Spartinivicinus marinus: one gene and its partner. The protein of the gene in region 2 interacts with the protein of the main gene of each other region in a pairwise test. Links are inferred from orthologs where the notes say so. Each region holds a gene or a part of one and is shown on either strand. Other genes may lie near its edges. The genes, in order: trkA and ptsN.

The links.
Region 1: the proteins of ptsN (region 2) and trkA interact in binary tests that used the Escherichia coli proteins (3 or more experiments, as listed by UniProt). The link is inferred for Spartinivicinus marinus from one-to-one orthologs.

The regions. Positions count from the first base shown.
Region 1 is NZ_JAPJZK010000001.1:2,659,013-2,671,491, forward strand. What follows is about bases 1,670-4,615. They hold trkA (Trk system potassium transporter TrkA), read right to left. Parts: upstream 3,857-4,615; coding sequence 2,483-3,856; downstream 1,670-2,482. Other genes in these bases: OQE68_RS11875 (TrkH family potassium uptake protein), read right to left, coding at 1,670-2,464; rsmB (16S rRNA (cytosine(967)-C(5))-methyltransferase RsmB), read right to left, coding at 3,905-4,615. In the rest of the region: OQE68_RS11865 (hypothetical protein), read right to left, coding at 1-315; OQE68_RS11870 (N-acetylmuramoyl-L-alanine amidase), read right to left, coding at 462-860; more of OQE68_RS11875, read right to left, coding at 1,016-1,669; more of rsmB, read right to left, coding at 4,616-5,212; fmt (methionyl-tRNA formyltransferase), read right to left, coding at 5,212-6,195; def (peptide deformylase), read right to left, coding at 6,331-6,840; OQE68_RS11900 (LysM peptidoglycan-binding domain-containing protein), read left to right, coding at 7,502-8,530; DNA-processing protein DprA, read left to right, coding at 8,615-9,799; purE (5-(carboxyamino)imidazole ribonucleotide mutase), read left to right, coding at 9,947-10,453; L-threonylcarbamoyladenylate synthase type 1 TsaC, read left to right, coding at 10,470-11,024; hemF (oxygen-dependent coproporphyrinogen oxidase), read left to right, coding at 11,119-12,027; aroE (shikimate dehydrogenase), read left to right, coding at 12,054-12,479. UniProt on the Escherichia coli protein: Part of the constitutive potassium transport systems TrkG and TrkH. May regulate the transport activity of TrkG and TrkH systems. Binds to NAD(+) and NADH.
Region 2 is NZ_JAPJZK010000001.1:1,232,004-1,244,306, reverse strand. The notes cover bases 7,901-10,670. They hold ptsN (PTS IIA-like nitrogen regulatory protein PtsN), read right to left. Parts: upstream 9,632-10,670; coding sequence 9,170-9,631; downstream 7,901-9,169. Other genes in these bases: OQE68_RS05810 (RNA polymerase factor sigma-54), read right to left, coding at 10,146-10,670; hpf (ribosome hibernation-promoting factor, HPF/YfiA family), read right to left, coding at 9,655-9,963; rapZ (RNase adapter RapZ), read right to left, coding at 8,160-9,011; OQE68_RS05830 (HPr family phosphocarrier protein), read right to left, coding at 7,901-8,154. Also shown: OQE68_RS05870 (valine--tRNA ligase), read right to left, coding at 1-24; OQE68_RS05865 (hypothetical protein), read right to left, coding at 181-870; OQE68_RS05860 (DNA polymerase III subunit chi), read right to left, coding at 918-1,349; OQE68_RS05855 (leucyl aminopeptidase), read right to left, coding at 1,429-2,925; LPS export ABC transporter permease LptF, read left to right, coding at 3,255-4,388; LPS export ABC transporter permease LptG, read left to right, coding at 4,381-5,448; OQE68_RS05840 (RDD family protein), read right to left, coding at 5,700-6,158; mgtE (magnesium transporter), read right to left, coding at 6,220-7,575; more of OQE68_RS05830, read right to left, coding at 7,885-7,900; more of OQE68_RS05810, read right to left, coding at 10,671-11,666; lptB (LPS export ABC transporter ATP-binding protein), read right to left, coding at 11,922-12,303. UniProt on the Escherichia coli protein: Seems to have a role in regulating nitrogen assimilation.

The DNA of each region.
Region 1 (12,479 bases), 1.4 Mb from region 2 along the record:
TACCAGAGCTAGAGCATACATGTACCATTCAGGAACACTGCTGGTTAGTGCAGAAAAGCCTTGTTTAACTGGATCATTCATCCCTGGAATAAAACACAAGATGAGTGGGATAACAGTTACCAGTAATAAAAAGTCGTCTTTCCAACCTCTTGACTGAATACTCAATGAATCCAGCTCGGTGGCACTGATATTTCCCTGTTGAATTTCATCTAATTGCCGTTGATGGATAGCTTGTTTTAATTCTTGCTTACGCTGATTGTTTACTAAAAGGGTATGAAATACCCCTGTTAGGCTGTTTATTATTGTTGACCACATAGCTTTTCCATTAATGATTATATGCTTCGAGAATGACTATTTTTATAAGCAAAGCGAATGGTTTTTAGTGGCGGCCGTCGAGCGATGAGGCCCCATGAGTTTATGTATTTATAAATGATTGGGGTGAAGAGCGACGACAACAAACACTAAAGGCCATTCGAGAAGGTTATATCCCACCATTGTTGTACATTGAAGTTAGGACAGCTTTTATTATTGTCGAAATCCCTATGCCCATAAATTTTCGCTTTAGGGTATTTCTTTAACCATAGTTTTAACTGGTCGTATAAGGTTTGCATCTGTTGATTGGTGTAATGTTTTCTACCAATTAAGCAAATACCTAAGCTATCCAGGTTATGATCTTTTGCATGGGCGCCATACCAGTATTCCGGTCTGCCATTTTCAATGGTGCCATCTCGTTTAATTATTTTGTGGTAGCCAATGCCGGACCAACCTCGTTCCAGGTGCCATCGGTGAATATCCGCTGCTGAGACATCTCTACTATCAGGTGTGTCTGAGCAGTGAACAATAAGTTTAGTGATGTTCATAAAATGCTCCTTAACTGTTAGAAGTATTTTACGAACTAAAAAGATGGAGCATCAGGTGAAAAATTTCACTCTTCTGATCTTTTACAGCAAAGTTCTTATGAGCAAGGAGAGTGAAGATCAAACCAATTAGGATTTATCCAAAGCGAAGACTAAAATTAGCGCCGCCAGAATGTTGGGGTTAACAGTACCAACAACGTAAAAATCTCCAACCGCCCCAGCAACATCGCAAAGCTTAAAATCCATTTTGATGCGTCAGGCAAGTTACTGTAATTGACTGTTGCTTCACCTAAAGCAGGCCCGAGATTGTTGATGCAGGATGCAACAGTGGAAAAGGCTGTTTTTAGATCAAGACCAGTTGCCACATTTGCTAAAAATAGGGCGATAAACAAAAACACATAAGCCGAGAAAAATCCCCAAACGGCTTCGATGACTCGTTCAGGAATGGCATTGGAGCCTAACTTGACGGGAATGATGGCATTGGGATGAAGTAGCAGTTTTATTTCTCTAAGGCCCTGTTTAAAAATAAGCAGGACCCGAACCATTTTCATGCCACCTGCAGTTGAACCAGCGCAACCACCTGCGAAACTAAGCCATAGCAGCATATAAGGTAAGAACACAGGCCACACGGAAAAGTCAGCTGTACCGAAGCCGGTGGTGGTGGCTACAGACACCACTTCAAAAATGCCATACCTTAACGAGTGTGCAAAATCGTAGGAGTTTGTCGTAAATAAAATAAGTACAGTTATTAAACAAGTGCTGGCGAGTACAAAAAAATAAGCTTTTACTTCTGGGTCAGACAAATAATGCTTAATACTACGATGACGCCAAGCGAAAAAGTGTAGGGCAAAGTTAATGCCTGAAATAATCATAAAAATGACAATGATGAATTCAGCCCCCACTAAGTCGAAGTCACCAACACTGCCATCTCGGGTTGAAAATCCACCAATAGCAACCGTAGAAAAGCTATGGCAAATGGCATTAAATAGATCCATGCCAGCCAGCCATAAAGCAATACAACATGTGACGGTTAAACTAAGGTAGATATACCACAGGGCTTTTGCTGTTTCAGTGATTCGAGGCGTGAGCTTGGTATCTTTTATAGGGCCTGGAGTTTCTGCTCGGTATAATTGCATACCGCCAATGCCAAGCATAGGTAATATAGCGACGGCTAATACTATAATACCCATGCCGCCTAACCACTGGAGTTGTTGACGATAAAATAAAATGGATTTGGGTAAATGATCCAGCCCAGTAATGACTGTTGCCCCGGTTGTGGTCAGCCCGGATAGTGATTCAAAAAAGGCATCAGTGATTGATAAGTTAAGGCTATCTAGCAGATAAAGTGGAATAGCACCGAAACTAGCAAGTACAGTCCAAAATAGAACGGTGACTAAAAATCCATCGCGGGTACGTAGTTCGTTTTTTGAACGAAATACAGGCAGCCATATACAACACCCACTAATTAATGTAATAAGAAAAGCGTCTAAAAAAACAGCAACTTCTTTTTCACCATAAATTTGCGCAACAATTGCGGGAGGGAGCTGAGTAATGCTAAACAGCATTAATAGTATGCCTAACACTTTTGATATGGTAGAAAAGTGCATGGGTAAGAAATTCCTGATTTAGAAGAACGTTAGGCCAACCTGGAAAAGGCGCTCTACTTCTTTAATTCGACGCTTATCAACCAAAAACATGATCACATGGTCATCAGACTCAATAACAATATGATCGTGGGCAATAATCACTTCGCCATTACGAACAATGGCACCAATAGAAGTACCTTCAGGTAATGGAACTTCTCCAATTTTTTTGCCAACCACTTTAGATGACTTTTCATCACCATGGGCAATTGCCTCAATGGCTTCTGCAGCTCCACGACGTAGAGAGTGCACGTTAACCACATCACCTCGTCTTACGTGGGTAAGCAAGCTACCGATGGTGGCTGTTTGTGGAGAAATCGCAATATCAATTTCACCCCCTTGAACCAGGTCTACATAGGCAGGGTTGTTGATCAGGGCCATTACCTTTCTTGCACCCATTCTTTTGGCTAGCATGGCCGACATGATGTTGGCTTCATCATCATTGGTTAAGGAGCAAAAAATATCAGTTTCTTCAATGTTCTCATGCAGTAACAAATCTTTATCAGAGGCATGACCATTGAATACCAGGGTTTTATCCAGTCGCTGGGATAGTTGATGGCAGCGGTCGATATTCTTTTCGATAAGTTTTACGTTGTAATGATTTTCTATATTCGAGGCTAGACGCTCACCGATGTTGCCACCCCCAGCAATAATAATGCGCTTGTAGTTTTCATCTAGTCGGCGCATTTCACTCATCACATCACGGATGTGTTTTCTTGCAGCGATAAAAAATACTTCATCATCAGCCTCAATAACCGTGGTGCCTTCCGGCAAGATGGGAGTGCCTCGTCGGAAAATAGCCGCTACCCGGGTATCTACCGAAGGCATGTGCTCACGAATATAACGTAACTCCTGACCAACCAGCGGGCCGCCATAGTAAGCTTTTACTGCTACTAGCTGCAGTGCTCCATCGGCAAAGTCAACCACTTGCAATGCCCCTGGGTGTTCAATTAATCGCTGAATATAGTTAGTAACAATGCGCTCTGGACTGATAATGACATCGACTGGAATGAGATCATTTTGAAACAGTTCTGGGTGTGAGAGATAAGCGTTTTGACGGATACGAGCAATTTTAGTGGGGGTGCGGAACAGGCTGTAAGCTACCTGGCAGGCAATCATATTTTCTTCGTCACTATTAGTGACAGCCACCAGCATGTCAGCATCATCAGCACCAGCTTGTTTTAACACGTTTGGAAATGAGGCGTTTCCAGTAATCGAGCGAATATCTACCCGGTCCTGCAATTCGCGCAGTCGCTCGGCATTTGTGTCAACAATGGTGATGTCGTTGGCTTCGCTAGCCAGGTTTTCTGCTAATGTACCGCCAACCTGACCAGCCCCCAATATAATGATTTTCATCTGCTAAAGGCTTATTTGTTGTTATTACTGTTATTTGATAATGCAAGTCTAGGTTTTTAATAAGCAGGCGTAAAAGAAACCATCATGACCGTTGATCTGTGGTAGCAATTGTCGGCCAGTACCCGTATCTATACCCCAGTTAGCATCAATAGTGCTGAGTGCTGCATCAGCCTGATTTTCAAGAAAATCTAGTACTACTTCAGCATTTTCTTCTGGAATAACTGAGCAGGTGGCATACACCAGTCGTCCCCCAGGTTTCAGTAACTGCCATAGTGCGGTGAGAATACTTTGTTGAGTAACCGCTAGATTATCGATATCTTCAGGTCGTCTAAGCAACTTAATATCAGGATGACGCCTGATTACACCAGTGGCAGAGCAAGGTGCATCTAATAAAATGCGATCAAACTCGCGGCCATCCCACCAACTAAGCGGTTTACTGGCATCTCCCTCTACTACTTGGCAGTTAAGATCAAGTCGGTGCAGGTTTTCCTTCACTTTCCCTAGCCGCTGTCCATCAACATCCAGTGCAATCACTTCAGCAAGCTCTGGTTGCGTCTCTAAAATATGGCAGGTTTTTCCACCAGGGGCTGCACAGGCATCAAGTACTCGTTGACCAGGCTGTAAATCTAATAACGTGGCAGAAAGCTGCGCTGCTTCATCTTGTACACTCACCAGGCCTTCACTAAAACCTGGAATTTTCTGTACGGGTACAGGTTGTTTCAGCGTGACGGCTGATCCTGCAAACTGACATGGCGTTGCTTCAATGCTGGCTTCATTGCATTGGTTTAAGAAATCATCACGGGTTATTTTGCTCAAATTAACCCGTAAAGTCATAGGAGGGTGGCTGTTATTAGCCTCAATAATTTGTGGCCAATGATCAGGCCAGTGATGAGTGAGTAGCTCGCGTAGCCAGTCGGGGTGTGAAGTTAAGGTTTCTGGCGTCTGATCAGCTTGCTCTAGCAGTTGCTGCTGCTGGCGTTGAAACTGCCTTAATACACCATTAACTAAACCCTTTGCCCAGTTTTTTTTAAGTAGCTGGCAGGTACCTACTGTTTCACCGATGGCTGCATGGGCTGGAATCCGGGTGTAAACCAGCTGATATAGACCAAGCAAAATCAGTGCAAATATATCAGCATCTTTACTTTTTAGTGGCTTTGCCAGCAACTGCTTGCTACACGAAGATAATCTAAAATACCAGCGTAGCGTACCGTAGCACAGCTCTTGTAATAGGCTACGATCTATAGGTGCTACTTGCTGACTGTATTGAGGTAATATTTGGCTAAGTGACTGGCCTTGGTTAATAACTTCTTTAATGGCTTTAGCTGCAACCATTCGCACCGGCTGATGGTCTGACATTAGCTTAACTTAACTCCCGGTTGAAACTGCTCTTTACGACTATTCAAAAGTTCTTGAACACTCATTGATTTACTGTTGGGAAGCTGAAGCCTGGTGATACGTAAAGTGCCGTTACCGCAGGCAATATCTAACCCTTCTTTGTTTGCAGAAATAATAGTGCCAGGTGCTTGATCAGAGCTATTTGCTGAAAGAATAGCTAAGGACTTTCCATTAACAGCCAAAGGCTTTGCTTCCCAAACTCGAATACGCTGGCCATCAAGTTCAGTAAAGGCAATTGGCCAAGGGTTGAAAGCGCGAATCAAACAATCAAGCTCAGTCGCTGACTGTTCCCAGTTAATATGAGCTTCTTGTTTGGAAAGCTTGTGTGCGTAGCTGGCATTTTCATGATCTTGCACTTTAGGTTGCAACTGACCATCAGCTATTTGTTGTAAAGTTTTTAGAAGTGCTGGTGAACCAATTTCAGCCAACTTGTCATGTAATGAGCCACCTGTTTCTTGATCAGATATTTCACACTCACTGATGGTGAGCATATCACCAGTATCCAGCCCAACATCCATTTGCATAATGGTGACACCTGTAGCTTTGTCCCCTGCAGCAATTGCTCGTTGAATGGGGGCAGCCCCTCGCCATTTAGGCAATAAAGAAGCGTGGACATTAATACAACCGTAGTGAGGTGTTTCTAAAATGATTTTTGGCAGTAATAAACCATAAGCGACTACGACCATCACATCGGCGTTAAGGCTGGCTAACTCCGTTTGTGCTTCTTCTGACTTTAAACTGGTAGGTTGAAATACGGGTATTTGATGGGCTTCAGCTAATACTTTAACTGGGCTTGGGGTTAGCTTTCTGCCACGCCCAGAAGGACGATCTGGCTGAGTGTAAGCAGCTATGACTTGGTGCTGGCTATCCAGTAAAGCTTGTAAATGGATAGCAGCAAACTCCGGGGTACCGGCGAAAACGATGCGTAGTGGCTTTATGCTCATGGAATCTTGGTTATAGTCAAATAAAAAAGGGTTGTCGCTTGGCAACAACCCTAAATCGATAAATCTATATCAAGACAGCTTCATATGGCAACTAGTTAGTGTAATAGCATTTTTAAAATACAGTGTCTTTGGCTATTACGCCGTTTGAAAACGGTGCTGTTTTTCTAGCTTCTTCTTAATTCGATTACGCTTTAATGGCGATATATAGTCAACAAACAGTTTTCCATTAAGATGGTCAATTTCGTGTTGAACACATACCGCCAGTAACCCTTCACACTCCATGGTGAATTGTTCACCATCCAGATTTAGTGCGGTGAGTTTAATTCTTTCTGGACGGGTGACATCCTCATAAAAGCCAGGTACTGATAAGCAACCTTCTTGCATATGGTCAAGCTTGTCAGTTAGTACTTTAAACTCAGGGTTAATGAGTACATATGGCTGGCTTTTGTCTTCAGAAACGTCAATAACAACTATCCGCTTATGAACATTTACCTGGGTCGCAGCTAAGCCAATACCCGGTGCTTGATACATAGTTTCTAGCATGTCATTGGCTAGCTTGCGAATAGAGTCGTCTACTTTTTCTATTGGTGTAGCTTTGATTCTTAGGCGTGAATCAGGAAACTCTAAAATATCTAAAACGGCCATTCTGCTTGATATCCTCGAAAATCGTTATAGCTAATTTTATTGTTGATAAGCTAGCTTGGCAATGACTGAAAAGCGAACACTTAAGCCATCATAGAGAGATCACTCTAGAGTCTTAAATAGAAAATCTAAAGTTTAGAGTACTATTCACTATATCAGTTGCTAATATGTAATTATGCCAGCTTATAAGAGTGGCTTATTTCACAAAATTTGGTGTTGATACCCTGTATTCCTTTAATGAGTGCGCTATATTGCGCATAGAGAGTGTGAACAGTTTCTAATGCTATAAGAGACTTATTATAGATAGTTGGTATTTTGTATATAGATAGATTGTCTGACTGTTTTCTTTAATAAAGTAGCTTAAGTAATTGAAAGTAGCTTAAGTAACTGTTTGTAGCTGAATCTGGGTGCTGTGCAAGACAAGCGTTTTACTTGTTAGCTGACTGTTGTGATTAACCAGCGCAGTGAACAGTTTGGAGAGGGGGAGTCTTTGCTCCAATCGTTAGTTGTTTACAGCAGTAGTCTGAATATTTCTGTGGTTTGGTAAATTTTTCAGACTAGTATATTTGAAATGAAATAATCAATGCTGCTTGTTTTCCCTTTTTTACAGGGTTTAAACGGGTGGTGAATGCCAACATGATAAGTAACAATAAAGGATAACACCATGAGGAAATCGCTTCTTGGGGTTGTTTTTTCCTGCCTGGTCAGCTTTTCAACCGTGGCTGCTGAAAATCCCATCCGAGCTGATCATCCTAACTCTTACACCGTGAAAAAAGGTGATACGTTGTGGGATATAGCTAACCGTTTTCTGACTAAGCCCTGGATGTGGCCTGCAATTTGGCACGTAAATCCAATTATTAAAAACCCCCACCTTATCTATCCAGGAGACCAGATAAACTTGGTTTATATTGATGGTAAACCTTATCTGACTATTGGTAAGCGAGGGGCCGGGGGAGTGATTAAGCTGAGCCCGAAAATTCGTAAAACTCCAATTAAATCGGCAATCCCTGCTATTCCATTGAATGCTATTAATAGTTTCATGGACCGAAGTCGTATAATTGATGATGAAGATGTTATTGAAAAAGCTCCATATGTAATTTCCAGCCGGCAAGAGCGGATTATTAATGGCGTTAATGACCTCATTTATGCTCGTGGCGAATTTAAAGACGATGCATCAGCTTATGGTATTTTCCGCCGTGCAGAGCGATTTACTGACCCAAAAACTAATGAGTTTTTAGGTGTAATGGTGATGGATATTGGGGTTGGTGAAATAAAAGACGTTGCTAATGATATTGCCACAATCAATATTACTGAGAGTAATAGTGAAATCAGAATTGGTGACAGAATGCTGGAAACGGAAGAACGTCGTTTGCAGCCAGTCTTCCACCCAAGCTCACCTAAAAAAGATATTGAGGGTGAAATTCTAGCTGTGGTTGGTGGGGTTAACCAAATTGGCCAGTTTGATAATGTGGTGATTAACCGTGGTACTCGTGATGGATTAGAGACTGGTAATATCATGTCTATTACCAAAAAGTTAGTTATCAAAGATCACGTAACTAAACAATATGTCGATATGCCACCTGATGAAGTGGGCTTATTGATGATATATCGTCCGTTTGAGAAGGTGAGCTATGCGGTGGTGTTGAAGGCAACACAACCAATTAAAACGGGAGATGGCGTCATTAATCCTTGAATAGATACCCAGCTCTTTGGGTATAGTAATTTCATAAAGTCTGGGGCATATTGCCCCATCCCTCCCTGCTAAAGAACAGAAAACGTGTCTAAACAAGTAACATGGCAAAAACTGTCAGACTGGGTGCTGTTGCACTCTGTATCCGGTGTTGGTGCTAACCGTTTTAGTCAGTTAATAGCACGATTTGGTAGTCCTTCACTGGCATTGCAGCAATCTGCCAGCAAACTGTCTGACTATTTACCCCCTAAAAGTATTGAAATAATACGAGAAATTCAGCAAGGTTCTGGTAAAGAGTATGATCAGCTGCAGTCATTGCTGGTAAAAACGGCGCAGTGGCTAGAGCATCCTAACCATCATATTATTTCCTGTATTGATGAGGGTTATCCGAGTGCTTTTAGCCACTTAACTGACCCGCCCCCTTTATTATTTGCTGTTGGTAACCCAGATTTATTAGAGATGCCACAACTATCTATTGTGGGTAGTCGCCATCCATCCAAAAGTGGCGAGGAAAATAGTTATCACTTTGCTAATACGATGGCGAAAGGCGGTTTTACTATCACCAGTGGCTTGGCAGATGGCATTGATGCAGCTGCCCATAAAGGTGCTTTAGATGCAGAAGGGTACACAATAGCTGTCGTTGGTACTGGTTTAGATTTGGTTTATCCCGCAAAAAATAAAGCATTAGCCGAACGAATTAGTCAAAGTGGCTTATTAATTTCTGAATTTCCTTTAGGCACTAAACCACAGGCAAGTAATTTTCCACGTCGGAACCGTCTTATCAGTTGTCTTGGGCTGGGGGTGCTAGTAGTTGAAGCAGCACTGCAAAGTGGTTCATTAATTACGGCACGATTAGCTGCGGAGCAAGGGCGAGAGGTTTTTGCTATTCCAGGGTCTATCCATAATCCACTCAGTAAAGGGTGCCATCAATTAATTCGACAAGGTGCTAAGCTGGTTGATAGTGTTGAGCATATCTGGGAAGAGCTAAAGCATAGCTTAAATACTTATTCTGTTGTTAGGGGAGCGTGTCAGGCTGTAGAGGCCCAAGAACCTGAAGAGCAGCCAGTCATTCAACCATTAGTGCTGGAAGACCCTAATCAGCAGCAGGTTTTAGACGCTATTGGTGATGAAACCACTTCTATGGATATGATTATGGCGCGTACTGGGCTAGCTGCAAATGATGTTAATAATCTGGTGCTGGAACTGGAGATGCAAGGGTTTATTGCTTCTGTGCCAGGTGGGGTAGTACGAAACCCTACCCAACAATTTTAAACACTGGTGAGTATTATAAAATGCTTACCAGAAGAATATAGAGTAGAACTATTAATAACACCTAACCAACTGGTTAGTCTTGCATCCCTGATTGGGGTGGGGTAATTTGCGTTTCTTTTTTGCTGACTTGCTAATGAGGTGCTAACTATGGCTAAGCCTTTTGTGGCCATTTTAATGGGGTCTGACTCAGACTTTCCAAAAGTTGAAGCGGCAATTGGAGTTTTGAAAAAACTGTCAATTCCTTATGAAGTGCGGGTTCACTCAGCTCATCGTACTCCAGATGCTACTCATCAATATGTTACAGGTGCTGATCAGCGTGGTTGTGCTGCTTTTATTGCTTGTGCAGGTATGGCTGCTCACTTAGCTGGTGTAGTTGCATCTTTAACTATTAAGCCAGTTATTGGCGTGCCAATTGATGCAGGCCCTCTAGATGGCTTAGATGCATTAATGTCTACAGTACAAATGCCTGGTGGTATTCCTGTTGCAACAGTGGCAATTGGTAAGGCGGGTGCAAAAAATGCTGGCTACCTTGCTGCACAAATCATTGCAGTATCTGACGCAGATTTAGCTGAGCGTTTAAAAGCTGATCGTGCAGAAAATGCTAAAGAAGTGTTAGCAAAAAACGAAGCTTTGCAAAAGCAACTAAACGGCTAGCATCCTCTTATTATTTATGACAGCTGATGTATTTCAGACCGCCGTGAGTGCTATGCACCGCGGCGGTGTCGTGGCTTATCCTACTGAAGCAGTATGGGGGCTTGGTTGTGACCCCTGGCAGCAGACAGCAGTAGAGGAAATCCTTAAGCTGAAACAGCGCCCTATGGAAAAAGGGTTGATTATGGTTGCAGCTGATATAAGTCAGATTGAGCCATTACTTAAGTCTGTAACAGCTGAACAACTGACACAGCTTAAAGCAAGTTGGCCTGGCCCTGTTACCTGGCTCATTCCTGATCCTGAGAATTGGGTGCCGCAGTGGGTTAAAGGAGAACACAGTGCTGTTGCAATTCGGATAAGTGATCATCCTGTTGTAACGAAACTTTGTCGGTTGATAGGAAAGCCAATTATTTCCACCTCAGCTAATTTAGCTGGTGAGCCAGAACTAAAGACTGAGCAGGCAGTTAGGCAACAGTTTGGTGATAAACTGGATGCAGTTGTTTCTGGAGAGCGGGGTAATCAGACTAAGCCATCGCAGATTAGGGATTTGATTACTAACCAAATATTACGGTAATACCCTTCGCTGTGGGTAACTTTATTCTTGATGGCCATCTCTCCTTCCGATTAAATATACTTCTTGCAAGAACCCCTCAATAGTGGATGCCATTGTGACTCAGCCAGATATTCAAGCCGTTAAAAATTATCTTCTTAACTTGCAAGACAATATTTGTCGTGCATTAGAACAAGAAGATGGTGAAGCGAAATTTCAGCAGGATGAATGGCAAAGAGAAGGAGGAGGCGGTGGTCGTACTCGGGTGATTAGCAATGGCGCTGTCATCGAAAAAGGGGGAGTTAATTTTTCTCATGTATTTGGTGCAGGCTTGCCAGCATCAGCAACCGCTGCAAGACCAGAATTAGCGGGACGTAGTTTTCAGGCATTGGGGGTATCGTTAGTTATTCATCCTCATAACCCTTTTGTGCCCACTTCTCATGCTAATGTTCGCTTTTTTATGGCGGAAAAACCAGGTGCTGATCCAGTGTGGTGGTTTGGTGGTGGTTATGATTTAACGCCATACTATGGTTTTGAAGAAGACTGTAAACACTGGCATCAAACGGCCAAAGAAGCCTGTGAGCCTTTTGGCAATGATGTTTATCCTCATTATAAAAAATGGTGTGATGACTACTTTTTCTTAAAGCATCGTAATGAACCAAGAGGTGTTGGTGGTTTATTTTTTGATGATTTAAATGAGTGGGGGTTTGCCAAAAGCTTTCAGTTCATGCAAAGCATAGGTGATAGCTATATTAAGGCTTATCAGCCAATTGTGAAAAAGCGTAAAAACGAGGCCTATAACGAACAACAAAAAGCTTTCCAAGAATACCGTCGTGGCCGCTATGTTGAGTTTAATCTAGTATACGACAGGGGTACGCTATTTGGTTTGCAGTCTGGTGGTAGAACCGAATCAATTTTAATGTCATTGCCACCAAAGGTGCGCTGGGAATATAACTGGCAACCACAACAAGGCAGCTTGGAAGCAGAGCTTTATGAAAAATTTTTAATTCATAAAGAGTGGATATAGAGTGATTATAGAGAGGAGAGTAGAACATGACAGACCAATATGCAGTTGTCGGTAATCCTATTGCTCATAGTAAATCCCCTGTTATTCACCAGTTGTTTGCAGGAACAACCAACCAAGATTTAACCTATAATACACTGCTAGCCCCATTAGAAGCCTTTGAGGAAACCATAAAAGATTTCTTTGCTCAAGGCGGTAAAGGCCTTAATGTCACGGTGCCATTTAAACAAAATGCTTGGCATTATGCTCAGCAGTTAACCGAGGCTGCTAAGCGGGCTGGAGCTGTTAATACCCTTTGGCTTGATCAAGAAAATCAATTGTGCGGTGATAATACAGATGGTGTAGGCTTGGTAACTGATTTAGAAATTAACCAACAAGTGGCACTGAAAAATAAAAAAATACTGATTTTAGGTGCAGGCGGTGCAGTTAGAGGAATATTAGAACCAGTAATTGCA
Region 2 (12,303 bases):
ATGTGGCTTAAACGTTTTTTCCATGGTGATACTATTACCGGTTGCCTTATAAATGGGTAATCTTCAACAGCTAAGAATTATACATAAGGTATAACCTTTCAGTTAAGAGGGGGAACTGAAAGGAAACAACTAATTAAGCAATAACTTTTGCTTTAGCTGTAAATACTGGTTGGGAGTTAATCAGGGATTGATAATTTGATCAATAATGTCGTTTATTTCTGAGCGCATACGCTTATGAAATTCGGCTTCAATTTGGGGTATAAACTCATCAATGATTTCTTGTAGCACAATTTCGCTTTGCATTTCCAGCTCTTGCCGTAATTTGTTGCGCACGCCGTCATCCAGGCTTTTTATTCTTCTTGAGCTGCTGGCTGGTTGTTTGTACTGAAGCGGCTTTTGAGAAGCTGCTGGTGATAAAGCTTGCTGGGCTTCTTTTTTGAGGGGGCTACTTGTTAGCTTGTTTTGTGTCTGAGTTGTTTTAACGCTATCAGGAATAAATGGGTTATTTCCACTGATATTGTTTTTAACGGGTGGTTTGGTTTTAGCAGGTGGTTTGGGTGCAGGCTGTTTAGTTTGATAGCTCTTAGTCTGGCTTTGCTGAAAGGAATTTAAAGCTGGTGTTGTGAGGGTTGGTATATCGGTGGTGGGTTTAGCTTGCTGGGTTACTCCACTGAGTTGTTGGTCTTTATTCAAGGCTGCGTCTGCTATTTCATTTAGGGTGGGTATGTCGGTACGCTCTAAAGCATTGGAGGCAGGTGAGTACCCTTGTTTCTCTTTGGAGCGTTCTGACTCAGTTAATAGCCGTTGATCTGGCTTACCTGTGCCATTGGGCTGTTTAGAGTTTGGTTTGGTAAAGTAAAGCTTGGCCATACAGCAGTAATACTACGATCTAATAAATACCAGCAATCTAACAAATGCTAACTTTGTATGTTATGACTGTGTAAAGGATACCCCTTGTCTCGATAGCTTTTGAAGTTCTGACGTGCCGTTTTGCGACTTACGCCATCTCCTGCAACAATTTCTGCAACTCGCTCAAATTGATCAACAAATGAAGGTACTGTATCAGTCAAGTTAATTAGCAAGCTGGTTGATGATTGTGGCGGCAATTGCCAACCAATTTTTACTGGGCAAGATGCATCATCGTGCTTGGTGTCCAACTGGTGTGGAATGAAACTATCTTCGCGAAAGGACCATAGCAGTTCATCAAGCATTGCTGCTTCTTCATGCCCATTAGTATGAATATAGACTGACTTAGCATGTTTGATGGCTTTTTCGGCTAAACGGCAACAAAACTGTAAGCGAGCAGCTGGTTGTTGATCAGGTAATATATAGAAATCAATACGTGTCATGCTAGGTTTGCATTGTGGTAGGTGACGGGTAACAAATAGTTGGCCAACAGAACGTCAGCCAACTTCACTTCACTACGTTTTAGTTCTTAGTTCGGTTGATTAAGTACTGTACAAGCAGGCTGACGGGCCGGCCTGTGGCGCCTTTTTTGTCACCTCTTAGCCAGGCAGTGCCAGCAATATCTAAGTGAGCCCAGTGGTATTTCTTAGTAAAACGAGCTAAAAAGCAAGCTGCGGTTACTGACCCAGCTTCTGGACCACCGATATTTGCCATATCAGCAAAGTTTGTATCTAGCTGCTTTTGGTATGCCTCCCAAAGTGGCATACGCCAGATTCGGTCATAACTGTCATCGCTAGCTTGTTGTAAGGCTTTGGCCAGCTTTTCATTATTGCTGTACATAGCTGATGCTTGGCTACCTAAGGCAACAACACAGGCACCCGTTAGCGTAGCAACATCAATAACTGACTCGGGCTCAAACTTTTCGGCGTAGGTTAATGCATCACACAATACCAGTCGTCCTTCCGCATCGGTATTAAGAATTTCGATAGTTTGACCTGACATAGAAGTAACCACGTCACCAGGCTTGGATGCATTTCCACTGGGCAGGTTTTCTGCTGCAGCAACGATAGCCACAACATTAATGGGTAACTTAAGCTCAATAACACTATTGATTGCACCAAACACACTGGCTGCACCACACATGTCGAACTTCATTTCGTCCATACCCTGACCAGGTTTCAGGCTAATACCGCCACTATCGAAGGTAATGCCTTTACCAACTAACACATGGGGTTTGTCGCCTTTATTGCCGCCGTTATATTCCATGACAATTAACTTGGCAGGCTCCTTACTGCCCTTGCCAACCGATAAGAAGGAGCCCATACCCAGCTCTTCCATTTCTTTTTCACTAAGGATTGTGGCTTTTAGCTTGGTTTCATCCTTATCCAGTTGCCTGGCTTGTTTCGCCAGGTAGCTAGGCGTGCAAATATTGCCAGGTAAGTTACCAAGATCACGCGCTACATTAATGCCTTTAGCAATGGCAGCTGCTTCTTGGGCTGCTTGTTCAAGTGCTTTGTGGGTAGAAGTGGGGGCGAGAAAAACCAGTTTTTTAAATTTGCTTTTGGTCGTTTTGGGTTTGGTTGATTTGAGTTGGCTAAACTCATACTGACTGGTAATAGCCAACTGAGCTGCAGTGCGAACTACCCAGGCTTTTTCACGATCCGCTAAATGAATATCAGCCAAGGCAAGGGCGGCTTGTTTTAAGTTGAGCTGATTCAACACTGCAAAAACAGCAGATAGTGTTTTAATTAAATCTTCAGTGGATAATTTTTTATTCTGCTCTCCCGCGCCAAAGAGTAAAATACGTTTAGCTTTGACTTCACCAAGTTGTGGTAGAACTAGAGTATCACCCGGTTTTCCTGCAATGTCGCCTTGTTTAATAATGTTGTGTAGTTGCCCCTTGGTTACTTCGTCGAGGGCTTTTCCTGTATCGCTTAATTTTGAATTTTCGAACACCGGCATCACTAGGCAGTCAGTACTTATAGTGGCAGGTTGTGTGTTTTTGATTAGAAATTCCATGAAAACCCCACAAGACAAATTTATCACTTTGTTGGATAATTAGCAGCCTTTGCCCATAGCTACTGAAAAGTGGCTGGGTATTTTACCCAATTAATATCAGCTTGATTGGCAGTGCTGAGAGCTAATTGTTTGACAAACCCTATTAAATTAAGTGTTTGAGTGTAACAGAGTCTGCTCTTGATTGCTTATATGCAGGGTGACCTTGGCAGAGGAATGAAAGTTTTCGTCGCCCAGTTGTAAAGGTCTTGTGGTTGTAAAGGTTATGCAGTTGTAAAGAAAGCACTGTCATAGTATTGGGTGGTACTTGGAGAGTTAGTTAGGAGAGCCAGTTGATTATCTTCCGCTACTTAGCAAGAGAAGTGTTTACAGCCATGCTGGCTGTTAGCGGTGTACTGTTACTTATTATTATGAGTGGCCGCTTTAACAAATACTTAGCACAAGCTGCTTCAGGGCAACTGAGTGCTGATTTTTTATTTGTCATTATGGGCTATCGGCTACCTGAGTTTTTGGAACTGATTATTCCCTTAGGGTTGTTTATTGGTATTTTACTCGCCTATGGCAGGCTTTATATCGAGAGTGAAATGACTGTGCTGACTGCTTGTGGGGTTAGCCAAAAAAATATTTTAATGCAGACACTGGCTCCAGCGACCGTGGTTGCCTGTATTGTTGCTTTATTAGGGCTGCTTATTACACCATGGGGAGCAAAAAATGTTGAAGAGATTTTTGCTAAGCAAGATGCTTTGACTGAGTTTGAAACCCTGGCCCCTGGCCGTTTCCAAGAGCAAGAGAATGCTGGCCGGGTCACTTACACCGAGCGTTTGTCGGAAGACAGACTACAGATGGGAGATGTATTTATCTCTCAGAAAAATGAAGCCATTGGCAAGCGGGGAATCACGCTACTCTTGGCTGATGGTGGTGTACAGCATGTTGAGCCACAAACGGGAGCCCGCTATTTGATTCTAAATAAAGGCTATCGTTATGACGGCACTCCAGGTCAGGCAGATTTTCGTATTACTGAATACGATACTTACGGTATAAAAATGCCGGAAAGTAAAGCCAGTAAAGAAGCAGACAAGGTTAAAGCCATTGCCACCACGGATCTTATAGGTTCTAGTGAACTGAGTCATATTGCTGAGTTACAGTGGCGACTGTCATTACCAATACTGGTATTTATTGTCGTATTACTGGCAGTGCCATTAAGTAAAGTGAATCCACGACAAGGACGGTATTTAAAATTATTGCCTGCTATTTTGACTTATTTAGTGTATTTGGCGTTATTAATTGGTGCTAAAGGTGCCGTGGAAGATGGGAAAATTCCCCCGGCAGGGTTATGGGGAGTGCATGGACTATTTTTGCTTGTTGCGATGTTAATTTTGGCGCATGAGCCCTTCCAGATGAAAAGGCGACAGCAAAAACACCTGAAGCAAACTGTAGTCGCATCAGAGGTGGCAGAACATGAATAAGATTGATCGTTATATTGCCACTAGTGTACTGAGTGCTACCTTTTTAGTGTTATTGGTGATTGTATCGCTGGACATGCTGTTTGCTTTTGTAGCTGAGTTAGCCAGTATGAAGGCCAGTTATCAGTTACTAGAAGTATTACAATATATTGGCTTATCAATTCCTAACCGTATTTATAAATTTATTCCCTTTTCTGCACTGATTGGTTGTTTGGTTGGCTTGGGCGCATTGGCTAGCAATAGTGAGCTGGTAGTCATGCGTGCTGCAGGTGTATCACTATGGCGAATCGTGTGGGGAGTCATGCAGCCAACTTTACTGATTATATTGATTGGTATTTCCATTGGTGAGTTTGTGTCACCTTATACTGAACAGCTAGCAGATAGTGGCCGAGCAATTGCCCGTAGTAAAGATGGCTCTTCATCCCAGTTTAGCCAGCAAGGAGTTTGGCATCGGGAAGGCAATGAGTTTATGCATTTAAATGCCGTAGAGCCTGGTGGTATCGTACATGGCATTACTCGCTTTAAATTTAATGATAAAAAAGAACTGTTAGAGGCTAGTTTTGCTGACCGAGGCATTTTCAAAGGCGATTATTGGTTGTTGCAGAATATTCAGTCCAATCAGTTTAAAGGTGATCGTGTAACTACTGAGCGACTACCATTTTTGCAATGGCAAACCAGCCTATCTATGGACCTGCTTAATGTCGTAGTGGTAAAGCCTGACGACTTATCAATTCGGGGGTTAAGTACTTATATTGACTACCTTAGCCAGCAAGGGTTGAATGCTGGTGAATATCAATTAGCATTTTGGCGAAAATTACTACAGCCAGCAGTCATTATTGGGCTAGTGCTGGTAGGTATCTCTTTCGTGTTTGGCCCATTGCGCTCTGTCACGATGGGGCTACGTATTTTTATTGGAGTAATTGTTGGGTTTTCTTTTAATATCTTCCAAGAATTACTTGGCCCATCCAGTTTGGTATTTGGCTTCTCGCCGCTAATCGCTGTGATTGTGCCACTACTGTTGTGCTTTACGGTGGGTGGGATTTTACTGAAAAGGGCAGGGTAGCTACTTGTCTAATCTTTGGTTGGTATTGTTGTGAAAGTACGTCAAATCAAATCCTTTCTCCCCCACGAGGGCTTAGCGAAAGGGTACTGGAGAATAAATATGAAGTAACAGGATATTCTTCCACCGCTCTACAAGGCCATCCATGGCCTTTAGAGCTTTAGCTGTTCCCAACAGCAGTTCCAGAATACCCTATCACTCCATATTTCTCAGCTTTTGCAACAGTCTGCTGGGAAGAAGAGCTTGTTTAAGTATTATTTTTTAGTTTTCTCCAGTAATACGACTTCTGTTTTCGCTGCATAGTCATAAATCGCTTGGTCTTTTGAATCAAATAAAATCCACAAAATACCGATGCCTCCTAATATACAGCTGGGGATGCCTACGATAAAACGAATCAGGCATTGTTTGAAGCTGATGGTTCTTCCTTCGTAGTTGACAACCATAATTCGCCAGGCAATCATTCCAGGCGTTTGACCACTTCTTCGCCAGAAATAAGCATAAAAGCCAAAAAATCCTATAAGCAAAATAGCACTTAGATCCCATTTAAATCCCACCGCAGTGGCCTTAGCTTCTCCCACTAAAGTAATACTTAACCATAGATGAAGGCTTGATATAACAATAGCGATAGCAACTAACAGTAAACTGTCGTATACCATGGCGGCTAGCCGCCGCCAAAGGGGAGCAGAGCCTATAGATGAAAGTGTTTGAGTCATGAACAATCGTCAACTGCCTGTAGCTAATTGATAAATTAAAAGGGTGATAAGTCAAAGAGTGTTAAGTCAGAAATAAGGTAGCTAGACCTAAAAACGAGATATAGCCTACAACATCTGTAACAGTGGTTAAAATTACGCCGCCTGCTAGTGCAGGGTCAATTTTCAACGTTTTTAAAATAATGGGTAGTGCGGCGCCTGATATGACGGCAACCACTAGATTAATAATCATTGCTGCGGCAATAACCGTCGAAATAATCCCATCACCGAACCAAACGTAGGCAACCCCCGACACAACTAGTGCCCAAATCAAGCCATTCACTAGCCCGACTATACATTCGCGATTCAATAGCCAAAACGTGTTAGATTTACCGATTTGCCCTAGAGCCATTGCTCGAATAACCAGGGTTAGCGTTTGGCTGCCAGCGATGCCACCCATGCTGGCAACGATTGGCATTAATACCGCTAATGCAACCACCTTATCAATGGTTTCCTGGAACATACCAATAAATGCTGATGCAACAAACGCAGTAATAAGGTTAATACCCAGCCAGACTGCTCGGCGCTTAGCTGTTTTCATGGCTGGGGCGAAGGTGTCTTCATCATCTTCTAAACCAGCCATACTCATCAATGAGTGATCAGCTTCTTCACGAATAACGTCTACAACGTCATCAATGGTGATCCGCCCCAATAATTTGCCATCATCATCAATAACGGGAGCTGATACTAAGTCTTGCCGCTCAAACAATTGAGCAACCTGACTGGCAGGGGTCATGGCATTGATGGGTTCAATATCGGTATTCATCACTTCACGAACAGTGATTGATGGATTGGTGGTCAGCAGTTTATTAATTGGTAATACACCAATAAACGCATCCTGACGGTTAACCACTAATAGGCTATCCGTCATTGCTGGTAGCTCATCATGGCGACGCAAGTAACGTAATACCACATCAAGTGGATTGTTGGGGCGAATCGTGATGGTATCTGTATTCATTAAGCCGCCAGCGGTATCCTCTGGATAAGACAAGATATGCTCAACGCGAGCTCGGTCCTGTGCATCCATAGAAGACAACACTTGCTGGGTAATAGCGTCTGGTAATTGTTGTAGCAGGTCAACTAGGTCGTCGGGATCAAAACCTGTAGTAATTTCTGCCACCTCAGCAGCATTCATTTGATCCAGGTAATACTGGCGAACGTCATCGCTTAGCTCCTGCAGCACCTCGGCTTCTTGCTCTTTATCAAGCAGTTGCCATAACAAGCTTCTGATCTTAGGCGGGGAGGACTCAATTAAGTGCGCAGTATCTGCTGCCGAGAGGCTATTCAACATGCGTTTGACAGGCGAAGAGATCCCTTGATCCAGTGCTTGGCTTAGTTCTTGTAGTTGATCCTCTGATTTTCCGAGTTGTTGTGTGGACATCAGGTAATCCTATTGCTGAGTGCAGCTGGCTGGGTGAATGCTTTAGTGCCGCATCCTATAAATAAGTGGCGGCTAGCGGCCTGTAAAAGGCTCTCTTCACTCTTATTTATAGGATGTAGTACTAGAGCCTGTTGATTTTTGAGTTGAAGATACTGTTGGAGGTTTTTTAGTCACAACAGCGAGTTTCAGGCAAGCGTCAACAGACCCTCTTTGGCGGGGTAGTTTACCTGAAGAGTTTGGCTGCTGGTATTGTGGATTGTAGTCAGTTTTATAGGTGATTCCAGAAGTCTGGTGTTGATAGTGAAAAACCTATTCACCTTCATCAAAATAATTATTTATTAGTTGAGTAATGGCCTCGAAGGCTCTTTTTTCATCTTCGCCATCAACTTCAATATCTAAGACTGTTCCTTTGCTGGCTGCTAACATCATCACTGACATAATGCTTTTGCCGTCTACCATTTTTCCATCTTTGCCCAGTTTGATGGAACTGCCAAAAGCAGCAGCGGTTGAAACAAATTTTGCTGCAGCACGGGCATGTAAGCCGAGCTTATTGATGATTGTGACTTTTTCTTGAATCATGGAGCCTAAGGCAATTCTCGATGACGTACTTGAACATTTGGCCACTTTTCACGAAAGTAAGTAGCGAGCTTCTCACTGATATAGACCGAACGATGGTGACCACCCGTACACCCAAGGGCAATGGTAATATAACTTCTATTATTTGCTTCAAAGCATGGCAGCCAACGTTCTACGAAGCGTTTGATGTCATCAAACATATCCAGCACTTGTTGTTGAGAACCTAAAAACTCTTTTACAGGCTCGTCTAGCCCTGAATATTGCCGTAAATGGGTGACCCAGTAGGGGTTTGGCAAACAGCGTACATCAAACACATAGTCAGCATCAATGGGGATTCCTTTTTTAAAACCAAATGACTGAAATAGCAGTGCCATGCTGCTATGTTGCTTGCGAGCAACGCGTTTACTTATGGTGTCCCGTAACTCATGAAGAGAAAGTTGGCTAGTGTCGATGGTTAGATCGGCCAGTCGAGCAATGGGCTCTAGCACTTCTTTTTCTTTTTTTATCGCTTCATCTAGTGAGCATTGTTGGCTGGATAGTGGGTGTTTACGTCGAGTTTCGCTGAAGCGTTTGAGTAGAGTGGCATGTTCTGCATCAAGGTAAATGATTTCAGCTTCGATTTTTTGCTCTCTCAGCGCATTCATGATGGATGGAAAGCGTCTTAAATCCTGAGAAAAATTTCGTGCGTCAATACTAATAGCAGCCTTATCATAAAGTGGCTCTTTTTCCATTTCATCAACAAAAGCAGGAAGTAAGCCAGCAGGCATATTATCAATACAATAATAGCCTTGGTCTTCCAGTACATGTAAGCCTGTACTTTTACCTGAGCCTGAACGGCCACTGATTATTATTAACTTCATATATACGCAGAGTGTTTTGTAAATTCTTACTATAACAGAGTTTAAATGATATACGGCAGTTAATTAAATAATAGCCGCCAGAGAAGCTATTTAAGCGAATATCATAAGAAAGCTCTCTTGCACACGAACTTAATTATTAAAGGCTGGCGACGATAAATTTATGCAGTAGGAACGCTTTGGATTGCTATATCAAATAAGTCTGGATTAGTGTCTGCTTGGCGCAAGTTATTGCGGTAGCTTGAGTTTTCAAATCGAGTGGCAAGTTCTTGTAAGATGGCGAGGTGCTCGTTAGTGGCTTCGGCAGGAACAACCAGAGCAAAAATAACGTCCACAGGGTGCCCGTCTATTGCATCAAAGTCGATGCCTTCTTCCAGTTTAAGCAGGCAGGCAAATGGTTTGTGGCAGCTTTCAAGGCGACAATGGGGAATGGCAATCCCATTCCCAAAGCCTGTGCTACCTAACCGTTCCCGATTGATTAAGTTATCAAATAGCTCGTTAGCATCAATATTACTGGAATACTCGGCTAATAGGTTGGCAATAAGCTGTAAAACACGTTTTTTACTCCCCCCTTGCACCCCGGTAAGGGTGCATTGTGGGAGAAGGAATTGTTCTATTTTCATGCTTTTTAAATAAATAAACTACTTTAACGAATACTGGCTCCCTGAAGTCGATCCAGGGTTTTCTCTTTGTGCTTGCTTAGCTGTCGGGCTAGTTTATCACTAAGTAAGTCAATTGCTGCATACATATCTTCAGATTCTGCTGTGGCGGCAATATCAGCACCCCTTACGTGCAAGTTGGCTTCTGCTTTTTGACGGAGTTTCTCAACACTTAGGGTGATTTGCACGTTAGTAATGCTATCAAAATGGTTTTCAATGCGATCGAGTTTTTTGATGACATATTGGCGCAACGCATCAGTCACTTCTACATGATGACCACTGATGTTAACTTGCATGCAACGACCTCCTAATAGGACTTAATGGTTGTTAACCAGCTTTACTGAATTGTAAGGCTGATTGTCAACTGCTTCATTACTGAACTGAGTGTAATGCCAGCAGATTTGGTATTGCTTGTTGCTAGTCAATATAACGCATAGTTAAGCGCTAATCTGTTTATACCTTTACACATGCATCTACTTTATACCAGCCGCTTTCGTTCATTAGAAGGCGGGATGGATAGAGACTCACGATACTTGGCAATTGTTCGTCTTGCCACTTTGATGCCTTGCTCTTCCAGTAAGCTTGCAATTTTGCTGTCACTTAATGGTTTTTTAGGGTTCTCCACTGATACTAATTTTTTAATAATAGCTCGGATAGCCGTAGATGAGCACTCCCCTCCTGATGAAGTACTAACATGGCTCGAGAAAAAATATTTCAGCTCAAAGATACCTCGTGGTGTATGCATGAATTTTTGGGTAGTCACCCGGGAGATAGTAGATTCATGCATACCGACTGCTTCAGCGATATCGTGAAGGACTAGTGGCTTCATTGCCTCTTCGCCATACTCTAAAAAACCTCGCTGATGCTCAACAATGCGAGTCGCAACTTTCATTAGCGTTTCATTGCGGCTTTGTAAGCTTTTTAAAAACCAACGGGCTTCTTGCAAGTGGTTTTTCAGGTAAGTGTTATCTGAACTGCTATCAGCTCGCTTAACCAGTGATGCATAGTTGTTATTAATGCGCAGCTTCGGCGTCGCTTCGGCGTTGAGCTCTACCAACCAGCGGTCATTATGCTTTCTGACAAATACATCAGGAATCACATATTCTGTTTCGGATGACTGGATATCGGCTCCAGGTTTTGGGTTAAGAGCTTGAATCAATTTAATGCTTTCGGCTAGTTCTTCTTCTTTAAGCTTAGTACGACGCATAAGCTGATTGTAGTCATGATGACCCAACAAACCTAAGTATTTGGCTACAATCAATCTGGCGTTATCAAGAAAAGGAGTATCTTCAGGTAAGTGTGATAGCTGAATCTGTAAGCATTCCTGCAAGCTTCTTGCAGCAACACCAACGGGATCAAAGTGTTGGAGGCGCCTTAAGACTATCTCCACTTCCTCTAGGGACATTTCTAATTCTGGATCTAAGCCTTCCCAAATCTCTTCAGTGCTACAACTGAGATAACCATCATTATTGATTGCATCAATGATAGCAATTGCTACCAAACGGTCATTATCTGACATGGGGGTTAAATTAAGCTGCCAATCCAAATGACTATGTAAGGATTCAGTGGTGCCATTGCGGTTGCTGAAGTCATACTCGTCATCATCTGCTGGAGCTGAGCTGATAGGGGCTGAAGATGTCTGGTAGATATCATCCCAGGCGCTATCAACGGGAAGATCATTGGGAATTTCTTCTGACCAGCTGGTTTCTTCTGAGCCATCATGACTGCTTTCTGATGTACTGCTGTCGTCTTGGCTTTTGGTGGAGTCCGAACCATTTAGGCCCGAACTGTTGAGCTGCTGAGGATCGTTGTCATCACTGTTTGTTGATGAGTTGTTATCAGACTCATCAGTCAGCTCAAGCATTGGGTTGGATTCAAGCGCCTGTTGAACTTCTTGCTGTAAATCCAATGTGGATAGTTGGAGTAATTTTATGGCTTGCTGCAGCTGCGGTGTCATCGTCAGCTGCTGGCCAATTTTCAAAACCAGGGATGGCTTCATTGCTAAACAATTACCTTATAGTGCAATCGTGCCTGTTTTGATTTGGCAAAGTCAACAACAATGGAAGTGAATTCAAAAGCGGTTACCTGAGTTGCTGCTGAACAAGCGACTGAATGTTTCCATTGCACCTATTATTGATTTATTGATTTCAATTGTGTGTTTATTTCAGTTGTTTACAGTATTGCTATTGTTGTTTCTTGTACTGGCTTTTTAACTGAACTACTCAAAATTATATGAGTATCCTTGCCAGTTGTCTTATATTTTAAAGTCGTGTCCGAGGTACACTTCTTTGACTTGTTGGTTGGTCATTACCGTTTGGGCATCACCCTCTGCGATAATGTGTCCCTCACTAACTATGTATGCATTCTCGCAAATATCAAGTGTTTCTCGAACATGGTGATCAGTAATCAGTACACCAATACCACGGTCTTTCAGGTGCCAGACAATATCTTTAATGTCTTTCACCGAAATTGGGTCAACCCCAGCAAAAGGCTCATCAAGTAGGATGAAAGAAGGCTCAGTTGCTAAGGCTCTGGCAATTTCTACCCGGCGGCGCTCTCCACCAGATAAACTCATACCCTTACTGTCTTTTATATGGGTGATATTGAACTCTTCAAGTAGTGAGTTAAGTTTTTCT